One region of the Streptomyces sp. NPDC086023 genome, then DNA from elsewhere that is predicted to be linked to it. Evidence: riboswitches for the same ligand, from Rfam matches in the RefSeq annotation. Region 1 holds a riboswitch; the other holds the start of a gene.

Evidence for each region. Region 1 has a riboswitch for glycine ahead of gcvT (glycine cleavage system aminomethyltransferase GcvT). Riboswitches for the same ligand answer to the same signal wherever they lie in the genome.
Region 2: linked by a shared signal. The riboswitch ahead of gcvP (aminomethyl-transferring glycine dehydrogenase) and the one ahead of gcvT (glycine cleavage system aminomethyltransferase GcvT) in region 1 are both predicted to bind glycine.

The regions. Positions count from the first base shown of each region.
Region 1 covers NZ_JBITRX010000010.1:243,048-257,352, reverse strand. Annotated here, with positions in the region: gene ACIF6F_RS21525 (ABC transporter ATP-binding protein) at 1-944, opposite strand, end outside; gene ACIF6F_RS21520 (ABC transporter permease) at 1,007-2,008, opposite strand; gene ACIF6F_RS21515 (ABC transporter substrate-binding protein) at 2,126-3,892, opposite strand; gene ACIF6F_RS21510 (ABC transporter permease) at 3,941-4,930, opposite strand; gene ACIF6F_RS21505 (enhanced serine sensitivity protein SseB C-terminal domain-containing protein) at 5,430-6,170, opposite strand; gene ACIF6F_RS21500 (enhanced serine sensitivity protein SseB) at 6,269-7,045, opposite strand; gene ACIF6F_RS21495 (AAA family ATPase) at 7,114-7,800, opposite strand; glycine riboswitch at 8,310-8,421, shown strand; gene gcvT (glycine cleavage system aminomethyltransferase GcvT) at 8,610-9,725, shown strand; gene gcvH (glycine cleavage system protein GcvH) at 9,817-10,191, shown strand; gene glyA (serine hydroxymethyltransferase) at 10,210-11,466, shown strand; gene ACIF6F_RS21475 (APC family permease) at 11,643-13,304, shown strand; gene ACIF6F_RS21470 (L-serine ammonia-lyase) at 13,427-14,305, shown strand, end outside.
Region 2 covers NZ_JBITRX010000041.1:10,753-25,057, reverse strand. Annotated here, with positions in the region: gene ACIF6F_RS37525 (sugar phosphate nucleotidyltransferase) at 1-165, shown strand, start outside; gene ACIF6F_RS37520 (DUF881 domain-containing protein) at 247-1,140, shown strand; gene ACIF6F_RS37515 (small basic family protein) at 1,137-1,469, shown strand; gene ACIF6F_RS37510 (DUF881 domain-containing protein) at 1,475-2,290, shown strand; gene ACIF6F_RS37505 (FHA domain-containing protein) at 2,385-3,302, shown strand; gene ACIF6F_RS37500 (MerR family transcriptional regulator) at 3,346-4,089, shown strand; gene ACIF6F_RS37495 (bifunctional nuclease family protein) at 4,143-4,616, shown strand; gene ACIF6F_RS37490 (MerR family transcriptional regulator) at 4,785-5,420, shown strand; partial or broken gene ACIF6F_RS37485 (DNA polymerase IV) at 5,488-6,846, shown strand; gene ACIF6F_RS37480 (PRC-barrel domain-containing protein) at 7,008-7,394, opposite strand; glycine riboswitch at 7,508-7,617, shown strand; gene gcvP (aminomethyl-transferring glycine dehydrogenase) at 7,803-10,688, shown strand; gene ACIF6F_RS37470 (DUF5999 family protein) at 10,831-11,028, opposite strand; gene ACIF6F_RS37465 (hypothetical protein) at 11,317-11,904, opposite strand; gene ACIF6F_RS37460 (glutamate--cysteine ligase) at 12,398-13,945, shown strand; gene ACIF6F_RS37455 (substrate-binding domain-containing protein) at 13,923-14,305, opposite strand, start outside.

The DNA.
Region 1 (14,305 bases):
GTGACCCCGCCCTTGGGCACGTCGGCGTACGGGCAGCGCGGGTTGAAGGCACAGCCGCTGGGGATGTTGATGAGGCTGGGCGGCGAGCCCTTGACCGGGATGAGCCGCTCGGTCTGGTCGCGGTCGATGCGCGGCATGGAGCCCAGCAGACCCCAGGTGTAGGGGTGCCGCGGCTCGTAGAAGACCTTCTCGGCCGTGCCGCGCTCGACGCACCGGCCGCCGTACATCACGAGGATGTCGTCGGCCATCTCGGCGACCACGCCGAGGTCGTGCGTGATCATGATGACCGCCGAGCCGAACTCCTTCTGGAGGTCCCGGATGAGGTCGAGGATCTGCGCCTGGACGGTGACGTCCAGGGCGGTCGTCGGCTCGTCCGCGATCAGCAGCTCGGGGTTGTTGACCAGACCCATGGCGATCATGGCGCGCTGGCGCATGCCGCCGGAGAACTCGTGCGGGTACGCGTCGACGCGCTTGCCCGGCTCGGGGATGCCGACCCGGTCGAGCATCTCGATCGCGCGCTTGCGCGCGGTCTTCTTGTCGACGTCGTTGTGGTTCCGGTACGCCTCGACGATCTGGGAGCCCACCGAGTAGTACGGGTGCATCGCGGACAGCGGGTCCTGGAAGACCATTGCCATCTTGCGGCCGCGCAGCTGCCGTACGTCGTCGGCGTCGGCGCGCAGCAGCTCCTGGCCGTCCAGCCAGATCTCGCCGGAGATCTGCGGGCGGTTGCGGCTGTGGCCGGTCCGGTGCAGGCCCATGACGGCGAGCGAGGTGACCGACTTGCCGGAGCCGGACTCGCCCACGATGCCGAGGGTCTTGCCGCGCTCCAGGTCGAAGGAGAGGCCGTCGACGGACTTGACGATGCCGTCGTCGGTCGGGAAGTGGACCTTGAGGTCGCGGACCGAGAGGAAGGCCTCCGGGCGGGGGCCGGCCTGCTCGGGGATGCCGACCGGGCCGGTGGCGGTTCCCGCGACCTGGGCGCCTTCGTTGTTCAGCGGGGTCTCGGTCACGTCAGCCTCACGCGCGGGTCTACGACGGAGTACATGATGTCCACGATCAGGTTGGCCATCACGATGAAGAAGGCGGCGACCAGGGTCACGCCCATGATCACGGGCAGGTCGCCCTGGCTGATCGCGCCGACCGCGGCGGTGCCGAGGCCGGGGAAGTTGAAGGTCGACTCGGTGAGGACGGCGCCGCCGAGCAGGCCGCCCAGGTCGAGGCCGACGAGGGTGAGGACGGGGGTCAGGGTGGAGCGCAGCGCGTGCTTCCCGATGACCACGTTCTCCTTGAGGCCCTTGGCGCGGGCCGTCCGGATGTAGTCCTCGCCCAGGACTTCGAGCATGGTGGCCCGGGTGATGCGGGCGTACGTCGCGGCGAACAGGAAGGCCAGCGTGATCCAGGGCAGCAGCATGCTGTTGAACCAGGCCGCCGGATCGTCGACGAGCGGCGCGTACTCACTCGCGTCCAGCCACTGGAGGGAGTAGACGAAGATCGCCGTCGCCAGCATGCCCGTGAAGTAGATGGGCAGGGACACGCCGGCCAGGGCACCGATCATGGTGAACCGGTCCCAGATCGTGCCTCTCCTCAGTGCGGAGATCACGCCGGTGAGCACACCGCCGATGACCCAGAGGATCACCGCTCCGCTCGCGAGGGAGAGGGTGACGGGAATGCGGTCGAGCAGCATCTCCCACACCGGCTGCTCGGCCTTGAACGAGTAGCCGAAGCACGGTGCGGGGCAGTGCGTTACCTCCGTGCCCTGGTTGTAGTCGCGGCCGGCGACGATGCCCTTGAGGAAGATTCCGTACTGCTCAGGGATGGACTTGTCGAAGCCCATCTTGACGCGGATGCCCTGAAGAGCCGTTTCGTTGGTCTCGCGGCCGGCGTACATGAGAGCCGGGTCGCTGCCGGTGATTTTCGGCACCGCGAAGAAGATGCCGAAGGTGACCGCGGAGACCACCAGCAGCGTGGCGACGACATTGAAGAGCCGCCGAATGAGGTAGACGAGCACTGCAGTCGGCCGCTCGGGCGGGCGGCCGCCGTCCCTTGTGGGGACGGCAGCCGCCGCCTGCGGCCTTCACCTGCCCTTCGAACTAGCGCATGTGTGGTGAAGGCACATGTCCTGCTGTTACTTGACGACACCCACGGTGGCGAGGTCGATCTTGCCCATCGACTCGTTGAAGTAGACGTTCGTCAGGCGCGGGTTGTGGTAGACGAAGGCCTTGTCGAAGTTGATCGGCAGGTAGAGCGCCTTCTCCATGACCTTCTTGTTGATGTCCGTGTAGAACGGGGCGGCCTCTTCCGGGGTGGCGGCGTCGGCGGCCTTGTCGAACAGCCCGTTGACCTCGGGGTCGTTCAGCATGGAGTAGTTGTTGTTGCCGTTCGGCAGGATGAAGCTGCCGTCGACCAGCGGCTGCAGGAAGCCGGAGCCGGAGTTGTAGTCGGCACCCCAGCCCATGACGATGATGCCGTAGCCCTTCTTCTTCACGTTCTCGGGCGAGCCGATCGTGGAGGAGGAGAGCTTGCCGTCGTACTGGTCGATGGAGGCCTCGATGCCGACGGCCTTCAGCGACTCCTGGAGCGACTCGGCGGTCTTGACCTCGGCGGCGCGGTTGTTGCGGACCGCGATCGTGGTCTTGAAGCCGTTCGGCTGGCCACAGGCGGCCAGGGCGGCCTTGGCCTTGTCGACCTGCGGGGCGCCACCGGCCAGGCCGTACGGGTCGTACGACTTGTCGGAGCCCGGGATGCCCGGAGGCAGCATGTTCGCGCCGAGGTCACCCGAGGTCGGGCCGCCGCGGGCGGTCTGCAGGGACTTCGGGTTGGCCGCGTAGATGACGGCCTTGCGGCACTCGATGTTGTCGAACGGCTTGACCGTCTGCGGGAAGACGAAGTAGCGGATGTAGCCCGTGAACGGGTTGTCCGCGTTCTTCTTCAGCTTCGGGTCCTGCAGGATCTTGATCTTGGCGGCCTGCTGGACACCGGTGCCGTCGACCGCGAGGTCGATGTCGCCGTTGAGCAGGCGCGCGTCCATGTCCTCGGCGTTGGTGGTCACCGTGAACGAGACCTTGTCCGGCAGACCCTTGCGGATCGTGTCGGTCTTCGGGTCCCAGTTCGGGTTGCGCTCGAAGGTGGCGCCCTTGCTCGCGGTGAAGCTGGTGACCTTGTACGGGCCCGTGGAGATCGGGGCGTTGGTGTACTTGGCGCCCGTGTCCTTCGCGGCCGGGACCGGCGAGGAGGACGGCATGGCCAGGAGGTAGGAGAAGTCGGAGTTCGGCTTCGCCAGGTTGAAGACGATGGTCTTGTCGTCCGGCGTCTGGACCGACTTCAGACCCATCTTGTTGGGGTCCTTGTCCTTGTACGGGCCGGGGTACTTCTGGCCCTGGTCAAGGATGTCGATCAGGTAGGTCGGACCGCCGGAGAGGACGTCCTGCGCGAAGACGCGCTCGATGCCGTACTTGATGTCCTTCGAGGTGATCGGCGTACCGTCCTCGAACTTCACGCCGTCCTTGAGCTTCAGCGTGTAGGTCTTGCCGCCGTTGCTCAGGACCGGCAGGGCCTCGGCGAGGTCCGGGACCAGCTTGGTGCCGTCCTTGCCCGGCTTGCTGTCGTACGCGAGCAGCTGGCGGATGTAGAGGCGCTGCAGGTTCCAGACGAAGCCGTAGTAGGCGCGCGCCGGGTCGAGGTAGTCGACGTCCTGGGGCGACCAGAGCTTGAGCTCGCCGCCCTTCTTGTCGGACGGGTTCACGACACCGGTGGTCGCGGCGTTGAACGCGGCGTTGGAGGAGCCGCCTTCCTTGCCCTTGCCTTCATCCGAGCCGCCGCCGCACGCGGTGGCCGTGAGGGACAGCGCGGCCACCGTGGCGGCGATCGCGACTGCCTGCTTTCTGCGGATCACTGTGTTCCAACCTCCAGGAATGGATTCAGGTGAATCAGGTGAAACGGTTCAGCTGCCCTTGGGGTCGAGTGCGTCACGCAGCCCGTCCCCGAAGAGGTTGAACGCCAGGACGGTGAGGAAGATCGCGACACCGGGGACCACCATCGACATGGGGTCCGCCTGGTAGAGCGGCAGCGCATCGGAGAGCATCTTTCCCCAGGAAGGGGTGGGGGGCTTGACGCCCGCGCCCAGGAAGCTCAGGGCCGCCTCGGTGAGGATGTTGGTCGGGATGATCAGCGTCGTGTAGACGAGGATCGGGGCGACCAGGTTGGGGAGCAGTTCCTTGAAGAGGATGTAGCCGCGGCCGGCGCCCAGGGAGCGGGCGGCCTCGACGTACTCCCGCTCGCGGAGCGAGATGGTCTGGCCGCGGACGATGCGCCCGATGTACGGCCAGCCGAAGAAGCCGATGACCACGATCAGTACGCCCATGCGGACGCCCGTACCGGTCAGGCCCCACAGCTCGTTGGGGACCACCGAGACCAGCGCGATGGTGAACAGCAGCTGCGGGAAGGCGAGCAGCAGGTCCATCGTGCGGCTGATGGCCGCGTCGACCCAGCCCCCGAGGAAGCCGGCCAGCGCTCCCAGGATGCTGCCCAGGACCACGGAGACGAACGCCGCGAGGAAGGCGACGAGCAGCGAGATGCGCGAGCCGTAGACGATGCGGCTGAAGACGTCGCGGCCGTTGGTGGGCTCGACGCCGAGCAGGAAGTCCGAACTGATGCCGCCGAAGGAGCCCTTCGGGATGCCCAGGTCCGGGTCGAGCATGTCCTCGTGGAACTCGTTCGGCGGGTGGCCGAGGAGGCTGACGATCTGCGGTGCGAACACCGCGACCAGGATCAGGAAGATCACGACGAATCCGCCGGTCAGGGCGACCTTGTCGCGCTTGAGGCGCATCCACGCGATCTTGCCGGGCGAACGACCTTCGATGGCCTTGGCAGGGACTTCGGCGGCGACGGCTGCGATCTCGTCCGCGGCTGTGTCGTGCAGTGGTGCCGTCATCGTGGTGGGGACCCCTCTCGGCCGACGGGTGGCCGGCCCATGCCCGCCGCTGTAGCGGCTTGGTTCACATCGGTGTCGCTGATGGTGCGATTGCTGGCTGATGTTGCTGCGTGTGCTGGCTGGAAAGAGCTGCTGAAGTGCACGTGAAGAGCTGGTGGTTGCAGGGTTCGCAGCTCTTGGTGGGGGGAGTCTTCAACGGTCGCGCGATCACCCGCCAGACCCGACGGGGATGTGATGCGCAACCGTGATGTGGCTCGATACCTTCCGTTATCCGGACCAAGCGCGCGGCTCAGCGGAGCAACACCGGCCGATCGGCGCGGATCGGACATCGAGCCCAACTGCCTCTTCGGGTGCGCTTTTTGGGCGGAACCAACCGCCCGGAGCCGGACATACGGCAAAGGCCGCACCGATGCGGATCGGTACGGCCTTCGAGATGCCCGTCTCACATTCCGGCCACCCGGCAGGCGGGGCACCGGACCGGCGCGGGGCCGGACGGGGGTCAGTACGCCGGGGCGTGCGCCTCGCGGTCGTAGAAGGGGCGGGCCTGCGCGCGCAGCCACATCGCCACCGGATCGTGCTCGTCGGCGAGCGCGACGGTCGACACGGGAAGCCCCTCCGGAACGGCGGAGACCGCCCGGCGCATCATGTCCCGCACCGACTCGACCGCCGGCGCGGAGGCGTCGTAGAGGTCGAGGCCGATGGCCAGGTACGGGGTCCCCAGCGCGGGCTGCACCCAGGCGCGCCGCAGCGAGCGGACGGCTGTGGTGCGGTGCGCGTGCTGGGTGAGCAGTGCGTAGAACTGCGGCAGTTCGATGGCGGGGTCGGAAATGCGCAACGGGCCGGCCGGCATCCGGTCCAGACCGGTGGCGATGCGCCGCAGGTCCGCCCACGGAACGCCGATGCCGCCGCCGGCGGCGTGCGGGTTGAGCCAGATCCCCCAGCGCTCGGGGTAGAGGGAGCGGGCCACCTCACGGCCGCTGACCACCTCGTACGCGCGGTTCCAGCCGCTGGCGGCGAGTTCCGCGGCGGAGGTCACGCAGGGCGCGTAGCCCAGGCCCTCGACCTCCATGCCGCCGTACTGGGCGTCGGGCGACCCGGGCCGGCCGTGCCAGAGCAGCATCCACAGCTGCCCGTCGGCCAGCGCCTGGAGCAGCGCCTCGTAGGTCTCGTAGCGCCCGGGCGTGACCTGGCGCAGCATGTGCTCGACCTGGCCTGCCGCGGCCGTGCCTGACGCACTCACCCGGTACCCCTCTTCGTCCGCCCGACGTCACGCGTGTCGGCCGCCCGGCAACCGGGTGCGGCCTGCAATGGAAAACAGCTTACGGTCCCCGGTGCCGCTCAGGGCAGGTAGAAGGGGCGTACGCGCTCCAGCATCCAGTCGCCGACCGGGTCCCGGGCCACGTCGAGGAGCAGCAGGTTCACCTGCCAGGCCGGATGGACCCGGGCCAGGGCACGGCCGAGGGCCTCCATGGGGGCGTTGCTGTCCGCCAGTTCCCAGTTGAGGAACTGCACCCCGATGAAGAGGACCGGGTCGCCGCCCTCGATGCTGGCCAGGCAGCGGCGGGCCGAGGCGACCACCCCGGTCGCGCGGAACTCCTCGCCGGCGGCGGCGAGGAAGTCGACCGGGTCCTCCTGCCAGTCCGGTTCGAAGAGCCGGACCCGGCCGCCGCTGGCGGGGCCGTCGAGCGCGGTGCGCCCGGCGCGGCAGAGCTCTGCGACGGCGGGGGGCGGCAGGGGGACGCCGACGGCGCCCTCGGGGTTCACGGCGATGCCGAGCTGCGGGGGCAGGCCGCGGGCGAACTCGACCGCGGGGGCCACGGTGAAGGGCATCTGGGGGCCGGCGCACTGCTCGAACTGCTGCTGGGAGCTGTAGACGGGCACGTAGGGGGCGCCGTCGAGCTCCATGGTGGGCAGCCGGAGGCTGGGGCTGTCGGGTCCGCCGCCCTCGGGCAGCGGGATCCAGAGCTGGCTGCGGCCGAGCACCTCGACGATGCGGCCGCCGGCGGCCGGGTTGCCGAGGGAGGCGCCGAGGGTCTCCTCAAGCTCGTTCGCGGGCCACCCGTGCCCGGCCAGGCCGGCGCCGCCGTAGGTGCCGTCGTGCGTGCCGCTGGTCATGTCCACCCCGGTCGTCCTCTCCGCGTGCCGCCCCGACCCTACCGGTCCCGGCCCCGGGCGGCCGTCGGTCATCCCCCGAAGTCCACCCGCGTGAGACGGGCCGCCGCGGGGCGGTCGAGGAGGGTCACCGAGGCGCAGCCGGCGGGCGGCCCGCCGCGCTCGGCGGTGGCGAGGAGGCGGGCGACCGTGCGGCGGTGGCGCAGGAAGGCATACGCGGAGACGCCGCGGCCCCGTGCCGCCTGGCCGGACAGGGCCTCCTCCGGGCTCGCGTCCAGCAGCAGCAGGTGCAGCCCCCGGCCGCGCCGCCCGGCGGCGCGGGCCAGCAGCCCGCGGACCCAGGCCTGCGTGCCGCAGTCGTGGACGACCAGGCTCTCGCCCGAGCGCAGCGCCCGCCAGAGGCCGGTGTAGTGGGCCGCCCTGACCAGGGGGCGGTAGACCGCGTACGGCAGGAGGGCCGGCATGCGCCGCTCCCAGCGCTCGCGCACGTCCTGGGAGTCGATGCCGCGCCCCGCGACGGCCCGCTTCATCAGCGTGCTCTTGCCGCTGCCCGGCAGCCCGGAGACCACCACCACGTCCCCGGCGGCGAACTCCAGCCGGACCGGGCCGCGCGTCCCGGCGCCCCGCAGGTCGCAGACGCCCTCGGGGCCCGGCCGGACCACCGCCCGCAACGGCAGCCCCCGGGACGCCTCACGCGCCCCCGGCTGGGCCGGTACGGCCGGGGCCGCGGCCGGGACCACGGAAACCGCCGGGACCACGGGAACCGCCGCAGGGACGGCAGGGACCGCCGACGGCACCGCCGCGACGCGTCCGGCCGCCTCCGGCGCCTCCCCGGGGCTCGCCGGTACGCGGCCCGGGACTCCCCCGGCGCCGCCGGGTCCGGGGCGCGAGGTGCCCTCGGGGCCGCCCGGTCCGGGGCGCGCCTCGTCCGGCAGCGCACGCGCGCCGCCCGCCACCGCTCCGAAGATCCGCACAGTGCTCGCCTCCCCTGGGGGCCCCTCCCGGCAGCGGCCGGAAGGAGGGTCACGGGACCCTTGCCCACTGAGTGTAAAGAGACGGTAATCCGACCGCCCCGGTTCCGTCCGGGACCCGCCCCCACACTCGCGCCGCGGTCCTTCCGCGGTCCCCCCACCCTCCCACCGCCGCCCGCTCCGGTCTCCCCCTTGTCCGCCCACTGGCCGCCCGCGCGCGATTCCGCCGGGCCCCGGGCCCCCCGTTCCCGGCGGACGCGTGCAATGATGTGCGCGCCAACTCCATACAGGCCGCTTGAATCCGCGCGGGAGAGTGCCGGGCACCGCTGTCGTACGACCGCCGCCCCGGACGCCGAAGGAGCAAGACCCTCCCTTGAATCTCTCAGGCCCCGATACCGCGCGGGCGAGGCACATCTGAAAAGCGAGCCCGGCAGGCACGTCCACCGCCTCCCGGCTCCACCCAAGGTGCAAGTCACCCCGCAGTCGCCTTACGTTCGTACGGGCGTGCGGTCGTGACGAACCTCTCAGGTTCCGATGACAGATGGGGAGGAACGTCCTTCAGTCACTCATGCGGGCCTGCCCTGGGAGCCACCCCTATGACGAACACCCCCCGTCTGACCGCCCTCGACGCCGTGCACCGCTCCCTCGGTGCCACGATGACCGACTTCGCGGGCTGGGACATGCCGCTGCGGTACGCGAGCGAGCGCGACGAGCACAACGCCGTGCGCACCAAGGCCGGCCTCTTCGACCTCTCCCACATGGGCGAGATCACCGTGACCGGTCCCGAGGCCGTGAAGGTCCTCGACTACGCGCTGGTCGGCAACATCTCCACGGTCGGCGTGGGCCGCGCGCGCTACACGCACATCTGCCAGGAGGACGGCGGCATCCTGGACGACCTGATCGTCTACCGCCTGGGCGAGACCGAGTACATGGTCGTCGCCAACGCCTCCAACGCCCAGGTCGTCCTCGACGCGATCACCGAGCGCGCCGCCGGCTTCGACGCCGAGGTCCGCGACGACCGCGACGCGTACGCGCTGGTCGCGGTCCAGGGCCCGGAGTCCCCCGGCATCCTGAAGTCGCTCACCGACGCCGACCTGGACAACCTGAAGTACTACGCGGGCCTGCCGGGCACCGTCGCCGGTGTCCCCGCGCTGATCGCCCGCACCGGCTACACCGGCGAGGACGGCTTCGAGCTGTTCGTCAAGCCCGAGCACGCGGTCGAGCTGTGGGACGCGCTGCTGAAGGCCGGCGAGGGTGCCGGCCTGGTCCCGGCGGGCCTGTCCTGCCGCGACACCCTGCGCCTGGAAGCGGGCATGCCGCTGTACGGGCACGAGCTGACCACCGCCCTGACCCCCTTCGACGCGGGTCTCGGCCGGGTGGTGAAGTTCGAGAAGGAGGGCGACTTCGTCGGCCGCGCCGCGCTGGAGGCCGCCGCCGAGCGCGCCGCGACCAACCCGCCGCGCAAGCTGGTCGGCCTGATCGCCGAGGGCCGCCGCGTCCCGCGCGCCGGCTTCTCCGTGGTCGCCGACGGCCAGGTCATCGGCGAGGTCACCTCCGGCGCCCCGTCCCCGACGCTGGGCAAGCCGATCGCCATGGCGTACGTGGACGCCGCGCACGCCGCGCCGGGCACCTCCGGCGTCGGCGTCGACATCCGCGGTACGCATGAGCCGTACGAGGTCGTGGCCCTGCCGTTCTACAAGCGGCAGAAGTGACGATCCCCGCCCGGGAATCCGTCGCGGCGTTCGTCTCACCCTCCAAGACATCCGTTCATCAGCAGTCCCCCGCATCCAGGAGAATCAGGTCATGAGCAACCCCCAGCAGCTGCGTTACACCAAGGAGCACGAGTGGCTGTCGGCCGCCGAGGACGGCGTCGCGACGGTCGGCATCACGGAGTTCGCGGCCAACGCGCTCGGTGACGTCGTCTACGCCCAGCTCCCCGAGGTGGGTTCCACCGTGACCGCGGGCGAGACCTGCGGTGAGCTGGAGTCCACCAAGTCGGTCAGCGACCTGTACTCCCCCGTCACCGGCGAGGTCGTCGAGGCCAACCAGGACGTCGTCGACGACCCGGCCCTGGTGAACAGCGCCCCCTTCGAGGGCGGCTGGCTGTTCAAGGTCCGCGTCTCCGAGGAGCCTGCCGACCTGCTCTCCGCCGACGAGTACACCGACTTCGCGGGCTGAACCGACCGAGGGATCCTGATGTCTGTTCTGAACACTCCCCTTCACGAGCTGGACCCGGACGTCGCCGCCGCCGTCGACGCCGAGCTCCACCGCCAGCAGTCCACCCTCGAGATGATCGCGTCGGAGAACTTCGCTCCGGTCGCCGTCATGGAGGCCCAGGGCTCGGTCCTGACCAACAAGTACGCCGAGGGCTACCCGGGCCGCCGCTACTACGGCGGCTGCGAGCACGTCGACGTGGTCGAGCAGATCGCGATCGACCGCATCAAGGCGCTGTTCGGCGCCGAGGCGGCCAACGTGCAGCCCCACTCGGGCGCGCAGGCCAACGCCGCCGCGATGTTCGCGCTGCTGAAGCCGGGCGACACGATCATGGGCCTGAACCTGGCCCACGGCGGTCACCTGACCCACGGGATGAAGATCAACTTCTCCGGCAAGCTCTACAACGTGGTCCCGTACCACGTCGGTGAGGACGGCCAGGTCGACATGGCCGAGGTCGAGCGCCTCGCCAAGGAGTCGAAGCCGCAGCTGATCGTCGCCGGCTGGTCCGCGTACCCGCGCCAGCTGGACTTCGCCGCCTTCCGCCGCATCGCGGACGAGGTCGGCGCGTACCTGATGGTCGACATGGCGCACTTCGCCGGCCTGGTGGCCGCGGGCCTGCACCCGAACCCGGTGCCGCACGCCCACGTCGTCACCACCACCACGCACAAGACCCTGGGCGGTCCGCGCGGCGGTGTCATCCTGTCGACGCAGGAGCTGGCCAAGAAGATCAACTCCGCGGTCTTCCCGGGTCAGCAGGGCGGCCCGCTGGAGCACGTGATCGCGGCCAAGGCGGTCTCCTTCAAGGTCGCCGCCTCGCCCGAGTTCAAGGAGCGCCAGGAGCGCACCCTGGCCGGCGCGAAGATCATCGCCGAGCGCCTGGTCCAGGACGACGCCAAGGCCGTCGGCGTGGACGTCCTCACCGGCGGCACCGACGTGCACCTGGTCCTGGTGGACCTGCGCAACTCGGAGCTGGACGGCCAGCAGGCCGAGGACCGCCTCCACGAGGTCGGCATCACGGTCAACCGGAACGCCATCCCGAACGACCCGCGGCCGCCGATGGTCACCTCGGGTCTGCGCATCGGCACGCCGGCGCTCGCCACCCGCGGCTTCCAGGCCGAGGACTTCACCGAGGTCGCCGACATCATCGCCGAGGCCCTGAAGCCCGCGTACGACGCCGAGGCCCTCAAGGCCCGCGTGTCGGCGCTGGCCGCGAAGCACCCGCTGTACCCCTCGCTGTAAGCGGACCCGCCGCCGCGTGCGGCACGTGAGCGGGCCCGGCCTTCGGTTTCCACAGGCCGGGCCCTTCTCATGACCAACGTCCCTGGTGGATGCGTCCTCTTGCCTCTGAAAACACCAAAAAACGGCAAATAGGCTCCGGATAAAGGCATCCCGTCAAGGACGACAGGCAGGCACCCATGGACATGAGCGCGGGGAACCGGAAGGGACTCAGTCTCTTCGCCCTGATCATGATCGGCATCGGATCGATCTTCGGCTCCGGCTGGCTGTTCGGCGCCGGTACGGCGGCCCAGGTGGCCGGCCCGGCCGCGCTGGCGGCCTGGGTGATCGGCGCGGTCTTCATCGGGATGATCGCCATGTCGTACGCCGAGGTGGGCGCCGCCTACCCGATCCCGGGCGGCATGGCCCGCTACGGCCACATCAGCCACGGTCCGGTCCTCGGCTTCATCACCGGCTGGGCGGTGTGGATCGCGGTGGCCTCGCTGATCCCGATCGAGTTGATCGCCGCCACCCAGTACATGTCCTCCTGGAGCTTCGGATGGGCGAAGGACCTCGTCGACGCACAGACCCATCAGCTGACCGCCTTCGGCATGGGCGTGGCCCTGGTGCTGACGGTGCTGCTGTGGCTGTCCTGCTACTGGTCCGTCCAGCTGCTCGCCAAGATCAACTCCCTGCTCACCCTGGTGAAGTTCGCCATCCCGGTCCTCGCGGTGGCCGCGCTCGTCGCCTCGGGCTTCCACACGGAGAACTTCTCCGCGCACGGCGGCTTCGCCCCCAACGGCTGGACGGCCGTCCTGACCGCGGTCACCACCTCGGGCGTGGTCTTCGCCTTCAACGGCTTCCAGGCCGTGGTCAACCTCGGGGGCGCCGCCAGGAACCCCGGCCGGGCCATCCCGGTCGCCCTGGTCGGCGCGCTCTCCCTGGGGCTGGTGATCTACCTCGCCCTCCAGGCCGCCTTCCTGGGCGCCGTACCGCCGGAGCACCTGGCGGAGGCCGGCGGCTGGGCCGGAGTCAACTTCAACTCGCCCTTCGCGGAACTGGCCCAGCTGCTGATGATCCACTGGGTGGTGGTGATGCTCCAGTTCGGCGCCTTCATCTCCCCCGCCGGCTCCAACATCGCGAACGTGGCCTCTGCCGCGTACATGGTCCAGAACCTCTCCGAGACGGGCTTCTTCCCGAAGAAGCTCAAGGAGACCCACCCCGTCTACGGCACGGCCCGCCCCGCCATGTGGACGAACCTGGGCTTCTCCGTGCTGCTGCTGGTCACCGTCGGCCACAGCTGGAAGACCCTGGCGCCGATCATCTCGGCCGCCATGGTCATCTCGTACCTGATCGGACCGGTCGCGGTCGGCGTCTTCCGCCGCACCAAGCCGGACCTCCCCCGTCCCTTCCGCCTCCCCTTCGCCCGGGTGCTGTGCCCGCTGACCTTCGTCTTCGCGGCCTGCGCGCTGTACTGGTCGAAGTGGCCCAACACCGGCATCGTCACCGCCCTGACCCTGGTCGCGGCACCCGTCGCCGCCGTGGTGCTCACCCGCAAGGGCCGCCGCGGCCTGACCGGGCAGTTCGCCCCGGCGTGGTGGATGGTCGGGTTCCTCGGCACCCTGTCCCTGCTGTCCTACCTGGGCAGCACCGAGTTCGGCGGCACCGGACGCATCCCGGGCGGTGTGGACATCGCCCTGGTCGCGGTCGCCGCACTCGGCCACTACCACTGGGCCGTCCACGCGGGCGTCAGGGCCCACCGCGCCGGGCTGCCGGGCCCGGACCCCGTCCTCGACGGCGACACCGCCTCCGGGGAGCCCCGGGCGACCGGGCAGCGCGAACGTGAGCTGTCCCACGCCTGACCCCCAGAGACCGTCCGGCAGGCGAGCCGTTCACCCACACGGGTTAGGCTCGTCTGTCGGACAAAATCCGCACACATCCCCCTCTCCTGCCCCCTCCACGAGCAGACAAAGGAGTCCGACCCGTGGCCATCTCCGTGTTCGACCTCTTCTCCATCGGCATCGGTCCGTCCTCCTCCCACACGGTCGGCCCCATGCGGGCGGCCCGGATGTTCGTGAACCGCCTGAAGAAGGACGGCGTCCTCGCCCAGACGGCGTCGGTGCGCGCGGAGCTCTACGGCTCGCTGGGCGCGACCGGGCACGGCCACGGCACCCCCAAGGCCGTCCTGCTCGGCCTGGAGGGCTACTCGCCCCGCACCGTCGACGTCGAGAAGGCCGACGACGAGGTCGAGCGCATCCGGCAGAACGGCCGGCTGCGGCTGCTGGGCGCCGAGATAGGGGACGTCCACGAGATCGCGTTCGACGAGCCGAACCAGCTGATCCTGCACCGCCGCCGCTCCCTGCCGTACCACGCGAACGGCATGACCCTCTTCGCGTACGACGAGTCCGGCGCCCCGCTGCTGGAGAAGACCTACTACTCGGTCGGCGGCGGCTTCGTCGTCGACGAGGACGCGGTCGGCGAGGACCGGATCAAGCTGGACGACACCGTGCTGAAGTACCCCTTCCGCACCGGCGACGAGATGCTCCGGCTGACCCGCGAGACGGGCCTGTCGATCTCCTCCCTGATGCTGGAGAACGAGAAGGCCTGGCGCACGGAGGAGGAGATCCGCGAGGGCCTCCTGGAGATCTGGCGGGTCATGCAGGCCTGCGTCCAGCGCGGCATGTCCCGCGAGGGCATCCTCCCCGGCGGCCTCCGGGTCAAGCGCCGGGCCGCCTCGACGGCGCGGCAGCTGCGCACCGAGGGCGACCCGATGATGCACCGCAGCGAGTGGACCACCATCTACGCGATGGCGGTGAACGAGGAGAACGCGGCCGGCGGCCGGGTCGTGACCGCCCCGACCAAC
Region 2 (14,305 bases), on a different contig from region 1:
GGAGTCCGGGTCGTCGAGGCCGACGGGCGGTGGGCGCTGGTGCTGCCCGACCCGGCCGAGGCCGTGACGCACCTGTGGGCGGAGGGTCCCGACGACGCCTCCGCGCAGGCCCTGCTCGACGAGTGGTCGGCCGTGGTGGAGGGCGCCGGCCACCAGGGCGGCTGACCCGGGGGCCGGGGCGGCTGACGCGGCCGCCCCGGCCCGTACCGGGGGCGCATTCGGTGCCGGGCCCTGCGACGTGCGACGATGTGCCGCATGTCGCAGCCGCCCAACAACAGGAGCTCGGCCCCGGGGCCGTCGCGCCCGGACGCCTCCATGTCGCTGCTGACGCACGTGATGGACCACAGCCTCGACGAGGGCTACGCCGAGGCTTCCGCCCGCCGGGCGGCCGAGGGCACCGCGGGGCTGCCGCGCACCCTGAAGGCGAAACTCGCGCTCGCGGCCGGTCTCGTGCTGGCGGCGATGGTCGTCACGCTCGGCGCGGCGCAGGCGCGGATAGAGGCTCCGGTGCTCGCCAAGGAGCGCGAGGAGCTGATCGACCGGGTCGAGCGGGCGAACGCCGGCGCCGACGGCCTGGAGAAGGAGATCGAGTCGCTGCGGACCGACGTCTCGGGACGTCAGCGGGCGGCGCTCAAGCAGCACGGCGGGGACCAGGGTGAACTGGTCGCCCTCCTGTCCGGGGCCACCGAGGTGCGGGGCCCTGGTCTGAAGCTGGTCGTGGACGACGCCAAGGACGCCGAGCAGGGCGGCGGGGGACCGCGCGAGAGCGCCGGGTTCTCCGACACCGGGCGGGTACGCGACCGCGACATGCAGCGGATCGTCAACGGACTGTGGCAGGCGGGGGCGGAGGCCGTGTCCATCAACGGGCAGCGGCTGACCTCCCTGTCGGCCATCCGGGCCGCGGGTGACGCGATACTGGTCGACAACAAGCCGCTGGTACCGCCGTACGAGGTGCTGGCGGTGGGGGAGAAGAACCGGCTCCGCACGGACTTCCAGGACAGCGTCGACGGCCAGTATCTGCATGTGCTCCAGGAGAACTACGGCATCCGTTACACCGTCTCCACTGAAGACGACGTACGGCTTCCGGCGGCGTCGAGCCTGACCGTACGCACAGCAGAACCGAAGAAGGGTGCATCGTGATCGCCGTACTGGGCCTCGTGGTGGGAGTGGTGGTCGGACTTCTCGTCCGGCCCGAGGTGCCGGCCGTCGTCGAGCCCTACCTGCCGATCGCCGTCGTGGCGGCGCTCGACGCCGTGTTCGGCGGCCTGCGGGCGATGCTGGACGGGATCTTCGTCGACAAGGTCTTCGTCGTGTCGTTCCTGTCCAACGTGGTCGTCGCCGCGCTGATCGTGTTCCTCGGCGACAAACTGGGCGTCGGCGCCCAGCTGTCGACGGGCGTGGTCGTCGTCCTCGGCATCCGCATCTTCTCCAACGCGGCCGCCATCCGCCGGCACGTCTTCCGGGCGTGAGGCCGATGAGTACGGAGAACCCGAAGAACCCCGAGAACCCGGAGCCCGCGGAGAACAGCGTCCCGGGCGGCCCCGGCGAGGAGCGCCCGGCCCCCGAGGAGACCGGCCGCCAGCGGCTGGCCGCGGGGCTGTGGCCGCCGCGGGTGACGCGCGCCCAACTGGTCGTCGCGCTGCTGCTGTTCGTGCTGGGTCTGGGGCTCGCGATCCAGGTGCGGTCCAACAGCGATTCGAGCGCGCTGCGCGGTGCCCGCCAGGAGGACCTGGTCCGCATCCTGGACGAACTGGACGGGCGCACCAAGCGCCTGGAGGACGAGAAGCAGCGGCTGGAGGACCAGCGCAGGGAGCTGGAGAACTCGTCCGACCAGGCCGAGGAGGCCCGGAAGCAGACCATCGAGAAGGAGCGGCAACTCGGCATCCTGGCGGGCACGGTGGCGGCCGAGGGGCCGGGGATCACGCTGCGGGTGATCGACCCGAAGAACCTGATCGAGTCGGACATGCTGCTGGACGCGATCCAGGAGCTGCGCGCTGCGGGTGCGGAGGCGATCCAGGTCAACGGCGTCCGCGTGGTCGCCGACACCTACTTCTCCGATGCGGACGGCGGCGGGGTCGCCGTGGACGGTCGGAAGATCACCCCGCCTTACGAGTTCAAGGTCATCGGCAGGCCGCAGGACCTAGAACCCGCCCTCAACATCCCCGGCGGGGTCATCCAGACGCTGGAGAAGGAGCAGGCCACCGCCATGGTGACCCGATCGGCCAAGATCGTCGTAGATGCCTTGCGGGCGGCGAAGCAGCCTGACTACGCTCGGTCGTCATCGTCATGAGGAACGCCATGGGACGCGGCTGGCTGTGGTGCTCCCCACGCGGGCGGGTGCTTGCGGGGGGTCGGCGCACCGATAGGGCGGTGCGTGGTGGAAACTGTCTGGTGGTTACGGACGTTGTGAGAATGTCCGGGTCGGCAGGTGTGTGCATTCAGGATTCCTGCCCCACGGGCGGGTCTGTTTCAGTCAAGGGGAATCGCCCGTGAAGTTGTTTGAGAAGTTGTTCGGCAAGAAGGCGCGTGAGGACAGCGGCAAGCACCGCGCCGACCGCGCCGATGAGCTGCAGGAGCAGGGCGGCCGCCCGCTGTTCCGCGACGAGGTCGCCGGATCGGGCGACAATTCGGGCGCGTCGTCCGTTGACCCGGCCGGGTCCGGGCGCATAGGTTTCGGTGAACCATCAACCTCTAGTGCGGGTGGAGGGTTCGCCCCCGATCCGTACGCCACCCATGCCTCCGCGGGTCAGCCGCGGCGCGAGGAGCCGTCCATGTTGGTGTGCGGCAGGTGCGGGCACCGCAATGGCGAGGACAGCCGTTTCTGCTCGAACTGCGGCGCACCGCTGCGGCCGGGTCTGACGCCGGAGCGTGCCTCGGAGACCACGTCGACCATCTCCATCTCCGGTCTTGAGGCCTACGAGGCGGAGGCGACCGGGCAGACGCTCGCGCCCTCCCTCTCGCCCGAGGCCCAGGCCGCGGTGGACGCCCTGCCCCCGGGCTCGGCGCTGCTGATCGTCCGGCGCGGCCCCAACTCGGGCAGCCGCTTCCTGCTGGACGGCGAGCTGACCACGGCGGGCCGGCACCCGCAGAGCGACATCTTCCTGGACGACGTCACCGTCTCCCGGCGGCACGTGGAGTTCCGCAGGGGCCAGGACGGACGCTTCACCGTGGCCGACGTCGGCAGCCTGAACGGTACGTACGTCAACCGTGAGCCGATCGACTCGGTGACGCTCAACAACGGCGACGAGGTGCAGATCGGCAAGTACCGACTGGTCTTCTACGCGAGCCAGCGAGGCATCTGACTCCCCCGGACGACATCGGGGGAATCCCCACCAGGGAAGGTCCATGCTGCGTACACCGACGGGCGGTGCCGGAAACGGCACCGCCGGCTCGGTCGGGCGGCTGGTGAGCATCGGGACGGTGCTCAACCTGCTGCGTGACGAGTTCCCCGAAGTCACCATTTCCAAAATCCGGTTCCTGGAGGCCGAGGGGCTCGTCGAGCCCCGGCGCACGCCCTCGGGCTACCGCAAGTTCAGCCCCGACGACATCGAGCGGCTGGCCCGGATCCTGCGCCTCCAGCGCGACCACTACCTGCCCCTGAAGGTGATCCGCGAGCAGCTGGACGCGATCGACCGGGGCGAGCAGGTACGCATCCCCGCGCCCTCCCCCCAGGGCGACCCGGCGGTGTCCGCCGCCGAGGCCGGCGCCGTGGGGTCCACGGTGGCCCGGGTCGGCCGCGCCGAGCTCCTCGCCGCCGCCGAGGTGGACGAGGCCCAGCTGGCCGAGTGGGAGTCGTACGGGCTGATCGCCGAGACCCCGGGCGGCGGATTCGACGCCGAGGCCGTCACCGTCGCCAGGCTGGTGGCCGATCTCGGCCGGTACGGTCTCGAGCCGCGTCACCTGCGCGCCATGAAGGCCGCCGCGGACCGAGAGGCCGGGCTGGTCGAACAGGTGGTGGCACCCCTGCGGCGGCACCGGAACCCGCAGACCAGGGCACATGCCGAGGCCACCGTGCGGGAGCTCGCGGGACTGTCCGTACGCCTGCACGAGGCACTGGTCCGGACCGCTCTCGGGGTACGTCTGCACTGATCTTGGGCGGTCCCGACTACCCAAACCCACGCGGCAGGTCCTAGGGTTGCTGTGTGAACGAGCTCGACGTCGTGGGTGTCCGGGTGGAAATGCCCTCCAACCAGCCGATCGTGCTCCTGCGCGAAGTGGGAGGCGACCGTTACCTCCCCATTTGGATCGGTCCTGGGGAGGCGACCTCCATCGCCTTGGCCCAGCAGGGGATGGCCCCTGCCAGGCCGCTGACCCATGACCTCTTCAAGGACGTGCTGGAAGCGCTGGGCGAGGAGATCAGCGAGGTCCGCATCACGGACCTGCGGGAAGGCGTCTTCTACGCCGAGCTGGTCTTCGCCAGCGGGGTGGAGGTGAGCGCACGCCCCTCCGACGCCATAGCGCTGGCCCTGCGCACCGGATCGCCGATCTACGGCAGCGACCGCGTGCTGGACGACGCCGCGATCGCGATTCCGGACGAGCAGGAGGACGAGGTCGAGAAGTTCCGGGAGTTCCTGGACCAGATCTCGCCCGAGGACTTCGGCACCGGCACGCAGTGACCCGACCTCAAGGGAACCTCAAGTCATTCGAGTAGCCTTTCCCCGCATAGGGGTACGGGAAACCACTCTCAGGGTGATTATCACTCGGCGTGCCGAGTGTGGCGATCGTTGACGCACCCCTGGTGACTGCCTACCGTCGAGATGGCAGGTCAAGGACGGAGGGTCGGCGTGAGAATCAGCGGCGACGGTACGACCGGGGGCATCCCCGCGCGCGGTCCGGGGGAGGGCGGGGCGTACCCGCTGTACGGCGGTGCGGTGGGCTCCGCGCGCCGTCTTCCTGAACCCACGGTGGTCAACGAGGACCCGGCATCCGAGGAGATCGGCTACCGGGGGCCGACCGCCTGTGCCGCAGCGGGCATCACGTACCGGCAGCTCGACTACTGGGCGCGCACCGGGCTGGTCGAGCCCAGCGTGCGTCCCGCGTACGGATCCGGCACGCAGCGGCTGTACAGCTTCCGCGACGTCGTCGTTCTCAAGATCGTCAAGCGCTTCCTGGACACCGGGGTGGCGTTGCAGAACATCCGCACCGCCGTCCAGCACCTGCGGAACCGGGGCTTCGCCGATCTGGAGCGCATGACGCTCATGAGCGACGGGGCCACGGTCTACGAGTGCACCTCGCCGGACGAGGTCGTGGACCTGCTCCAGGGCGGGCAGGGCATCTTCGGTATCGCCGTGGGCGTGGTCTGGCGCGACGTGGAGCACGCGCTGTCCCAGCTGCACGGCGAGCGCGTCGACACGGGCGAGACGCTGATCGGCCACAATCCGGCCGACGAGCTCGCCAGACGGCGGCACAGGGCCGGGTAGCGGACGGCCCGGACACGGGTACGAGCGTTCCGGGCCGTTGTCAGTGGCGTAGGGCAGCATCGGGGCCGTGAGAGCCGCGCCCACCATCCTGCATCTGGACATGGATGCGTTCTTCGCCGCCGCAGAGCAGGCGGCGAAGCCGAGCCTGCGCGGGAAGCCCGTGATCGTGGGCGGCCTCGGCCCGCGCGGAGTGGTGGCCACCGCCTCGTACGAGGCGCGGCGGTTCGGCGTCCACTCGGCGATGCCGATGGCCCAGGCCCGCCGGCTCTGCCCCAACGGCGCGTACCTGGTGCCGCGCTTCTCCCTCTACCGCTCGGTGAGCGAGCAGGTCATGGCGCTGCTGCGGGAGCTGTCCCCGCTCGTGGAGCCGCTGAGCCTGGACGAGGCGTTCGTGGACCTGGAGGCGGGCGGGATCGCCTTCGACGAGGCGTCGGCCAGGGTGGCAGGCGAGCGGCTGCGGGCCGACATCAGGGAGGTCACCGGGCTGAGCGGGTCCGTGGGGCTGGCCGGTTCCAAGATGCTGGCCAAGATCGCTTCGGAGCAGGCGAAGCCGGACGGTCTGGTGCTGATCCCCACGGGGACGGAGCGGGAGCTGCTGGCGCCGATGCCGGTGCGGACGCTGCCCGGGGTGGGCCCGGCGACCGGGGACCACCTGAGGCGGGCCGGGATGACCACCGTGGGGGAGCTGGCCGGAGCGGGTGAGGACGAGCTGGTGCGGCTGCTGGGGCGGGCGCACGGGGTGGCGCTCCACCGGATGGCGCTGGGCCTGGACGACCGGGCGGTGGTGGCGGAGCGGGACGCGAAGTCCGTCTCGGTCGAGGACACCTTCGACGTGGACCTGCACGACCGGACGCGGATCCGGTTCGAGGTCCAGCGGCTGGCCGACCGGTGCGTGGAGCGGCTGCGGGGCTCGGGGCACTCCGGGCGGACCATCGTGCTCAAGGTGCGCCGGTACGACTTCTCGACGCTGACCCGCTCGGAGACCCTGCGGGGGCCCACGGACGACCCGGCGGTGGTCAGGGAGGCCGCGCTGCGGCTGCTCGACGCCGTGGACACCACGGGTGGGGTGCGGCTGCTGGGGGTCGGGGTCTCGGGTCTCGCGGACTACACGCAGGAGGACCTCTTCGCGCAGGCCGCGGGGGAGGGGAGGGATGCCGCGGAAGAGCCCCGGGAAGGGGCGCCGGAGGCCCTGGGAGGCGCTGGAGGGGATGCCCCGGCACACCGGTCCGGGGTGCCGGCGGAGCGGCGCTGGCCGGCCGGGAGTGACGTCCGGCACATCGCGTACGGCGCGGGATGGGTGCAGGGCAGCGGGGTGGGGAGGGTCACGGTGCGGTTCGAGGAGCCCGGTTCGGAGCGGCCGGGGCGGGTCCGTACGTTCCTGGTCGACGATCCGGAGCTGGTGCCGGCCGAACCGCTGCCGCTGGTCGACCCTGAGCGTGCCGGAACCCGGACCGCGCGGTGGGGGGCCGCGGCGGGCGGGGTGCCGGGGCGGGGCGGGCGTACCGCGGAGGCGGCGGGGCGTACGCCGGCGGGGACGGACCGTGCCGCCGGCGGGGCGTCTCCGGAGGGGGCGGGGGCGGGTGCCGGTCAGGCTTCCTCGGTGCCCGCCAGGCGGCCGAAATCGCGGTCGGGGGGCGGTGGGGAGGCGAGTTCTTCGGGGAGCGAGACGTCCAGCCCGTAGTGGTGGTAGAGCTGGAGTTCCTGTTCCGGGGAGAGGTGGCGGCCCACGCCGAAGTCCGGGGCGTCCTTGATCAGGGCGCGGTCGAAGGGGACGTGGAGGGTGCCGGAGACCACCTCGCTGGGCTCCAGGGGGACGAAGGCGTCCCGGCTGAAGAGTCCGGTGCGGACGGCGGCCCACTCCGGTGCACCGGTGGCGTCGTCGAGGTAGACCTCGTCGATGGTGCCGATCTTGGTGCCGTTGCGGTCGAACGCCTTGCGGCCGATCAGGCTGCGCGGATCGATGTCGGTCTGCACGGTCCCTCCATTTGGTCGCAACTCCTCCGTTACGACTACAAAAGTGCATATTCGAAGAGGGGGCCACTCGAGGGAGCCCCGGAGACCTCGCTGGTAGTCTGGTTTCCGGCTGCTGACCCCGTGCGGGAGAGTCCTCCGAACGAGTCGCGAAAGACTCACCCGGTGGCGCCGAAGGAGCAAATCCTCCCCGGAATCTCTCAGGCAGACGTACCGCTCGGACGAGGCCACTCTGGAAAGCAGGGCGGGCGTCGGACGTGCTCCGGAACCCCTCCTCACCGACGGTGAAAGCCGGCGACCCCTCGTGGGGCGTCGGTGAAGCTCTCAGGTTGAGATGACAGAGGGGGAGGCCGTCCGGGTGCCCGCGCCGTGGCACCCCTCGCAGGTCGTCAGACCAGGAGGCCTCCGCCCATGACCGCCAGTCGTACTCCGCTCTCCCACCTGGAGCGCGGTATCCCCTTCGAGCAGCGCCACATCGGCCCCGACACCGAGGCCCAGGCCAAGATGCTCGCCCAGGTCGGCTACGGCTCGCTCGACGAGCTCACGGCGGCCGCTGTGCCTGACGTGATCAAGAGCGCCGAGGCCCTGAACCTCCCCGGCGCCCGCACCGAGGCCGAGGTGCTGGCCGAGCTGCGCGAGCTCGCCTCCCGCAACGAGGTGCTGGCCCCGATGATCGGTCTGGGCTACTACGGCACCTTCACGCCGCCGGTGATCCTGCGCAACGTCATGGAGAACCCGGCCTGGTACACCGCGTACACGCCGTACCAGCCCGAGATCTCGCAGGGCCGCCTGGAGGCCCTGATCAACTTCCAGACCGTGGTCGCCGACCTCACCGGCCTGCCCACGTCGGGCGCCTCGCTGCTCGACGAGGGCACCGCGGCCGCCGAGGCCATGACGCTGGCCCGCCGCGTCGGCAAGGTCAAGGGCGGGGTCTTCCTCGTCGACGCCGACGCGCTGCCGCAGACCATCGCGGTCATCGAGACGCGCGCCGAGCCCACCGGCATCGAGGTCCTGGTCGCCGACCTCTCCGAGGGCATCCCGGCCGAGGCCGTCGAGCGCGGCGTGTACGGCGTGCTCATCCAGTACCCCGGGGCCTCCGGCGCGGTCCGCGACATCAAGCCGCTGATCGACCAGGCCCACGAGCTGGGCGCGATCGTCACCGTCGCCGCCGACCTGCTCGCCCTCACCCTGCTGGCCTCTCCGGGCTCCCTCGGCGCGGACATCGCCGTCGGCACCACCCAGCGCTTCGGCGTCCCGATGGGCTTCGGCGGCCCGCACGCCGGCTACATGGCCGTCCAGGAGAAGCACGCCCGCTCCCTGCCGGGCCGCCTGGTCGGCGTCTCCGTCGACGCGGACGGCAACAAGGCGTACCGCCTGGCGCTCCAGACCCGCGAGCAGCACATCCGCCGCGAGAAGGCCACCAGCAACATCTGCACCGCGCAGGTGCTGCTCGCCGTCATGGCGGGCATGTACGCGGTCTACCACGGCCCGGACGGCCTGAAGCAGATCGCCCAGCGCACCCACCGCTACGCCGCCATCCTGGCCGCGGGCCTCACCGCCGCCGGCGTCGAGCTGGTCCAGGGCGCGTTCTTCGACACCCTCACCGCCCGCGTCCCCGGCCGCGCCGCCGAGGTCGTCGCCGCCGCCCGCCGGGGCGGCGTCAACCTGCACCTGGCCGACGCCGACCACGTGTCGATCTCCTGTGACGAGACCACCGGCCGTGAGCAGCTCGCCGCCGTGTGGGCCGCCTTCGGTGCCGAGGGCGACGTCGAGGCGCTGGACGCCGCCACCGCGGACGCCCTGCCGGAGGCGCTGCTGCGCACCGACGAGTACCTGACCCACCCGGTCTTCCACCAGCACCGCTCCGAGACCGCGATGCTGCGCTACCTGCGCAAGCTCTCGGACAAGGACTACGCGCTGGACCGCGGCATGATCCCGCTGGGCTCCTGCACCATGAAGCTCAACGCGACCACCGAGATGGAGGCGGTGACCTGGCCCGAGTTCGGCCAGCTGCACCCCTTCGCGCCGATCGACCAGGCCCAGGGCTACGCCACGCTCATCAACGAGCTGGAGGAACGTCTCTGCGAGGTCACCGGCTACGACAAGGTCTCCATCCAGCCGAACGCGGGTTCGCAGGGTGAGCTGGCCGGTCTGCTCGCCGTCCGCGCGTACCACCGTGCGAACGGCGACGAGCAGCGCACCGTCTGCCTCATCCCGTCCTCCGCGCACGGCACCAACGCCGCCAGCGCGGTGATGGCCGGCATGAAGGTCGTCGTCGTCAAGACCGCCGACGACGGCGAGGTCGACGCCGAGGACCTGCGCGCCAAGATCGAGCAGTACCGCGACGAGCTCGCCGTGCTGATGATCACCTACCCGTCCACGCACGGTGTGTTCGAGGAGCACGTCGCCGACATCTGCGCCCAGGTGCACGACGCCGGCGGCCAGGTGTACGTCGACGGCGCCAACCTGAACGCCCTGGTCGGCCTCGCCAAGCCGGGTCACTTCGGCGGCGACGTCTCGCACCTGAACCTGCACAAGACCTTCTGCATCCCGCACGGCGGCGGCGGCCCGGGCGTCGGCCCGGTCGCGGTCCGGTCCCACCTGGCCCCGTACCTGCCGAACCACCCGCTCCAGCCCACCGCGGGCCCGGAGACCGGTGTCGGCCCGATCTCGGCCGCCCCGTGGGGCTCGGCCGGCATCCTGCCGATCTCCTGGTCGTACGTGCGCCTGATGGGCGGCGAGGGCCTCAAGCGCGCCACCCAGGTGGCCGTGCTCGGCGCCAACTACATCGCCAAGCGCCTGGAGCCGCACTTCCCGGTGCTGTACACCGGCCCGGCCAACCTGGTCGCGCACGAGTGCATCATCGACCTGCGCCCGCTGTCGAAGTCGACCGGCGTCTCGGTGGACGACATCGCCAAGCGCCTGATCGACTACGGCTTCCACGCGCCGACCATGTCCTTCCCGGTGGCCGGCACGCTCATGATCGAGCCGACCGAGTCCGAGGACCTGATCGAGCTGGACCGCTTCTGCGACGCGATGATCGCCATCCGCGCCGAGATCGAGCGGGTCGCCTCCGGCGAGTGGCCGGCGGACGACAACCCGCTGCACAACGCCCCGCACACCGCGGCGGCGCTGGGCGGCGAGTGGAACCACCCGTACACCCGTGACGAGGCGGTCTTCCCGGCCGGCGTCAACGCCGCCGAGAAGTACTGGCCGCCGGTGCGCCGCATCGACGGTGCCTTCGGCGACCGGAACCTGGTCTGCTCCTGCCCGCCGCTGGACGAGTACGACAACTGACCGGTGAGCGGCGGCCGTAGACTGCCGCACGCCGGCTGACGGCGAAGGGGCCGGCCCGGAGGGAGTACCTCCGGGCCGGCCCCTTCGCCGTGGCCCCGTGCCGGTTCGCCGCGGTCCCGTGCCCCGCCGCCCGGCCCCGTGCTCAGGCCGCCTTGGCCACCGCGAGCGGGCGGTGCGGCGCGATGATCTGGCCGTCCGGCAGCAGCTCACCGGTGTCCTCGAACACGACGACGCCGTTGCACAGCAGGCTCCAGCCCTGCTCCGGGTGGTGCGCCACGAGCTGGGCGGCCTCCCGGTCGGCTGAGTCGGCTGAAGGGCAGGCAGGCTGGTGCTGGCACATGGATGCGTTCTTTCGCTGCGGTGTGGTGAGTGTCGTCCTGCGGCTCGAATCGGTGTTCATGGCCGCCCCCCGTCAATCGGTCGGTCAGTTCCCCAGTGGGGTCTTCCCGCCGGAGCGGGAGCAGGACCCCAGTGTTGCCCTACGGAGGTCGGTCCGCAGGGATTTCCTGGCAGCTGTCCTCACTGATTGATGACGCATCACCCTTGCGGGCGGTTCAGCCCAACTACCCTGTCTCTTCGGATGGTTCGTGGATGGTCCGGGTGGACTAGCCCGAATGGCGCAACCGGGTCAGGCGGGTGTGGCCAGGGCGGGCGGTGCCAGCCGGTGGGTCAGTACGGGCAGCAGTTCGGACACCGGGTGCGGGCGGTACGCGGCGATCCCCGGCGGGGCCGGGGCCAGCGGCACCAGCAGGTCCGCCGCGGCCGGCAGGCCCGAGGCGGCGTCCGCACCGGCCGAGCCGTGCAGCCACAGGGTGAGCATGTACAGCTCCGGTACGGACAGCAGGCGCGCCTGGAAGTGGCCGGCCACCGACTCGGCCTGGCGCAGGGCGCGTTCGGTCGCGGCGACGTAGGGGCCCTCGAAGAAGTGGGAGAAGGCCCAGCCGTCGGGCGTGAGCATGGTGTCCGCCGCGGCCACGAACCGGTCGCCGCCGCGGATCAGGAAGCGCCAGCCGGTGAGCCGGGTGCGGGGCGGGCGGCCCCCGGCGGTGACACGGTCCAGGACGTGCACCGGCAGTGGCAGCTCGGCGGTGACCTGGCCGCCCCGGAGCGCGCGCAGGGCCGGGGTGTGCGCCTCGTGGACGGCCGCGGGGGACCGGAGTGCCGCGAGGACGCTGCGCAGGGCGGGCGCGGGGGCCGGGGGGACATGCAGCGGCATAGTGGGTCGCCTCTCACATGGGAGGTGTGGAACGGGGCAGGTGCGGACGGCGCTGTCGCATTCTGGGGCCAGAGGGGGGCTGTGGGGCAATGGCCGGGCGCCAACTCTCTGCCTCGTTTGCGGAGTTTATACGACATGTGTTCACGCAGTGTTTCGGCTAGCTGTCCCGCCCATTGCGGACAAGGCGCTTACCGGTCCCGCTGTCGTGGATTTCATACCGCATGCTCGCGCGATTCGCTCGTTGACCTCGGAGATTACCGGAAGGGGGCTCGGCTGAAAAGCGGTGGTCGTATAAAGCGGCACAGGCGCAAGGTAATTGCGGGTTGCCGCATTTCTCTGTCACATGCCGGAGGGAAGTGCCGAAGCGCCGCTTCGGCCAAACCGGCGCACGCTCCCCGCCACAAGCGTTCGCGCGGCGTTATCGATCACCGCCCCGGGGCATCATCGACCGTAACGCGGGCCCCGGGCCCGCCATTCGAGGAGGGACGCTTCGATGGGGGAGAAGGTCGTGGCAGGCGGATTCGACCTGTCCGATCGGCAACGGTACCGGAGGAAGCTCCACGAGTGCCTGGAGGGACTAGGGCGACTTCTGGCGGAGAAGAGGTTCGACCGTCCCAAGAACCTGATGGGGCTGGAGATCGAGCTGAATCTCGCGGGTCCCGACGGGCTGCCGCGAATGATGAACGCGCAGGTGCTGGACCGAATAGCGAGTCCGGATTTCCAGACGGAACTCGGCATGTTCAACCTGGAAGTGAACATCGTCCCGCACCGCCTGGACGGCCGGGTATTCGACCGGCTCGTCGAAGAACTGAGCACCGGCCTCGGATATGCCCACCGGATGGCCGCCGAGATCGACGCGGGCGTCGTGATGATCGGCATCCTGCCGACCATCGCGCACGCCGACGTCGTCACGGCCAACCTCTCCGACGTGGACCGTTACTCGCTGCTCAACGAGCAGATCGTCACGGCCCGGGGCGAGGACTTCACCCTCGACATCGAGGGGGTGGAGCGGCTGAGCTGCACCTCGACCTCGATCGTCCCCGAGGCGGCCTGCACCTCCGTGCAGTTGCACCTCCAGGTCACCCCCGCCCGATTCGCCGCCGTGTGGAACGCGGCGCAGTGCGTCACCGCGGCCCAGATCGCCGTCGGCGCCAACTCCCCCTTCCTCTTCGGCCGCGAGCTGTGGCGCGAGTCCCGGCCCCCGCTCTTCACGCAGGCCACCGACACCAGGCCGCCGGAGCTCCAGGCCCAGGGGGTGCGGCCGCGCACCTGGTTCGGCGAACGGTGGGTGGAGTCCGCGTACGAGCTCTTCGAGGAGAACGTCCGCTTCTTCCCGGCGCTGCTGCCCATCTGCGACGAGGAGGAGCCGCTGCGCGTCCTCGCCGAGGGCGGGGTGCCCAGGCTGCAGGAGATGGTGCTGCACAACGGCACCGTCTACCGGTGGAACCGGCCGGTGTACGGGGTCGCCGACGGCAAGCCGCACCTGCGGGTGGAGAACCGGGTGCTGCCGGCCGGGCCGACGGTGGTCGACGTGGTCGCCAACGCCGCCTTCTACTACGGGCTGGTGCGCACCCTGGCCGAGGAGCCGCGCCCGGTGTGGACCCGGATGCCGTTCGCCGAGGCGGAGGCCAACTTCGACGCCGCCTGCCGCTACGGGATCGACGCGCGGCTGCGCTGGCCCCGCAAGGGCCGCGGCGGGGGCCTCGCCGGCGTGCCGGCCGCCACCCTGGTCCTCGACGAACTGCTGCCGATGGCCGCGGCGGGCCTGGACGCCTGGGGCATCGAGCCGGCCGACCGGGACCGCTACCTCGGCATCATCGAGGAGCGGTGCCGCCGCCGGGCCAACGGGGCCACCTGGCAGGTCGAGACGTACCACCGGGCCCGCTCGGCCGGCATGCGCCGGGACCAGGCGCTCGCCGCCATGACCCGCCGCTACGCCGAACTCAGCCACCGCGGGGACCCGGTGCACACCTGGCCGGTCGGCCTGCCCGACGAGGAGCCGGCCGCCGCGGCGCCGGTCAGCCGCGCCCGACGGCCGTGATCGCCTTCAGGATCACCGTGTGGATCTGGGTGGGGTCGCTGACGCGGTAGGCGGCCCCGCCCGTGGCGGCGGCGATCGGCCCGAGTTCCCGCATGTCCGCGTCCGGGCCGATCGCGAGGGCGATCAGCGGCACGGGGCGCTCGGGGTCCGCCAGCGTCTTCAACTGCGCCACCAGCGCCTGGCGGGAGACGGAGCCCGGGTCCTCGTTCACGCCGTCGGTGAGGACGACCAACGCGTTGAACTTGCCGTACGCGTACGAGTCCCGCGCCGCCCGGTACGCGGCGAGCGTGGTGTCGTACAGGCCGGTGGCGCCGTCCGGTTCGGGGCTGAGGCCGTTGAAGGCGGCCACCAGCCGCTGCT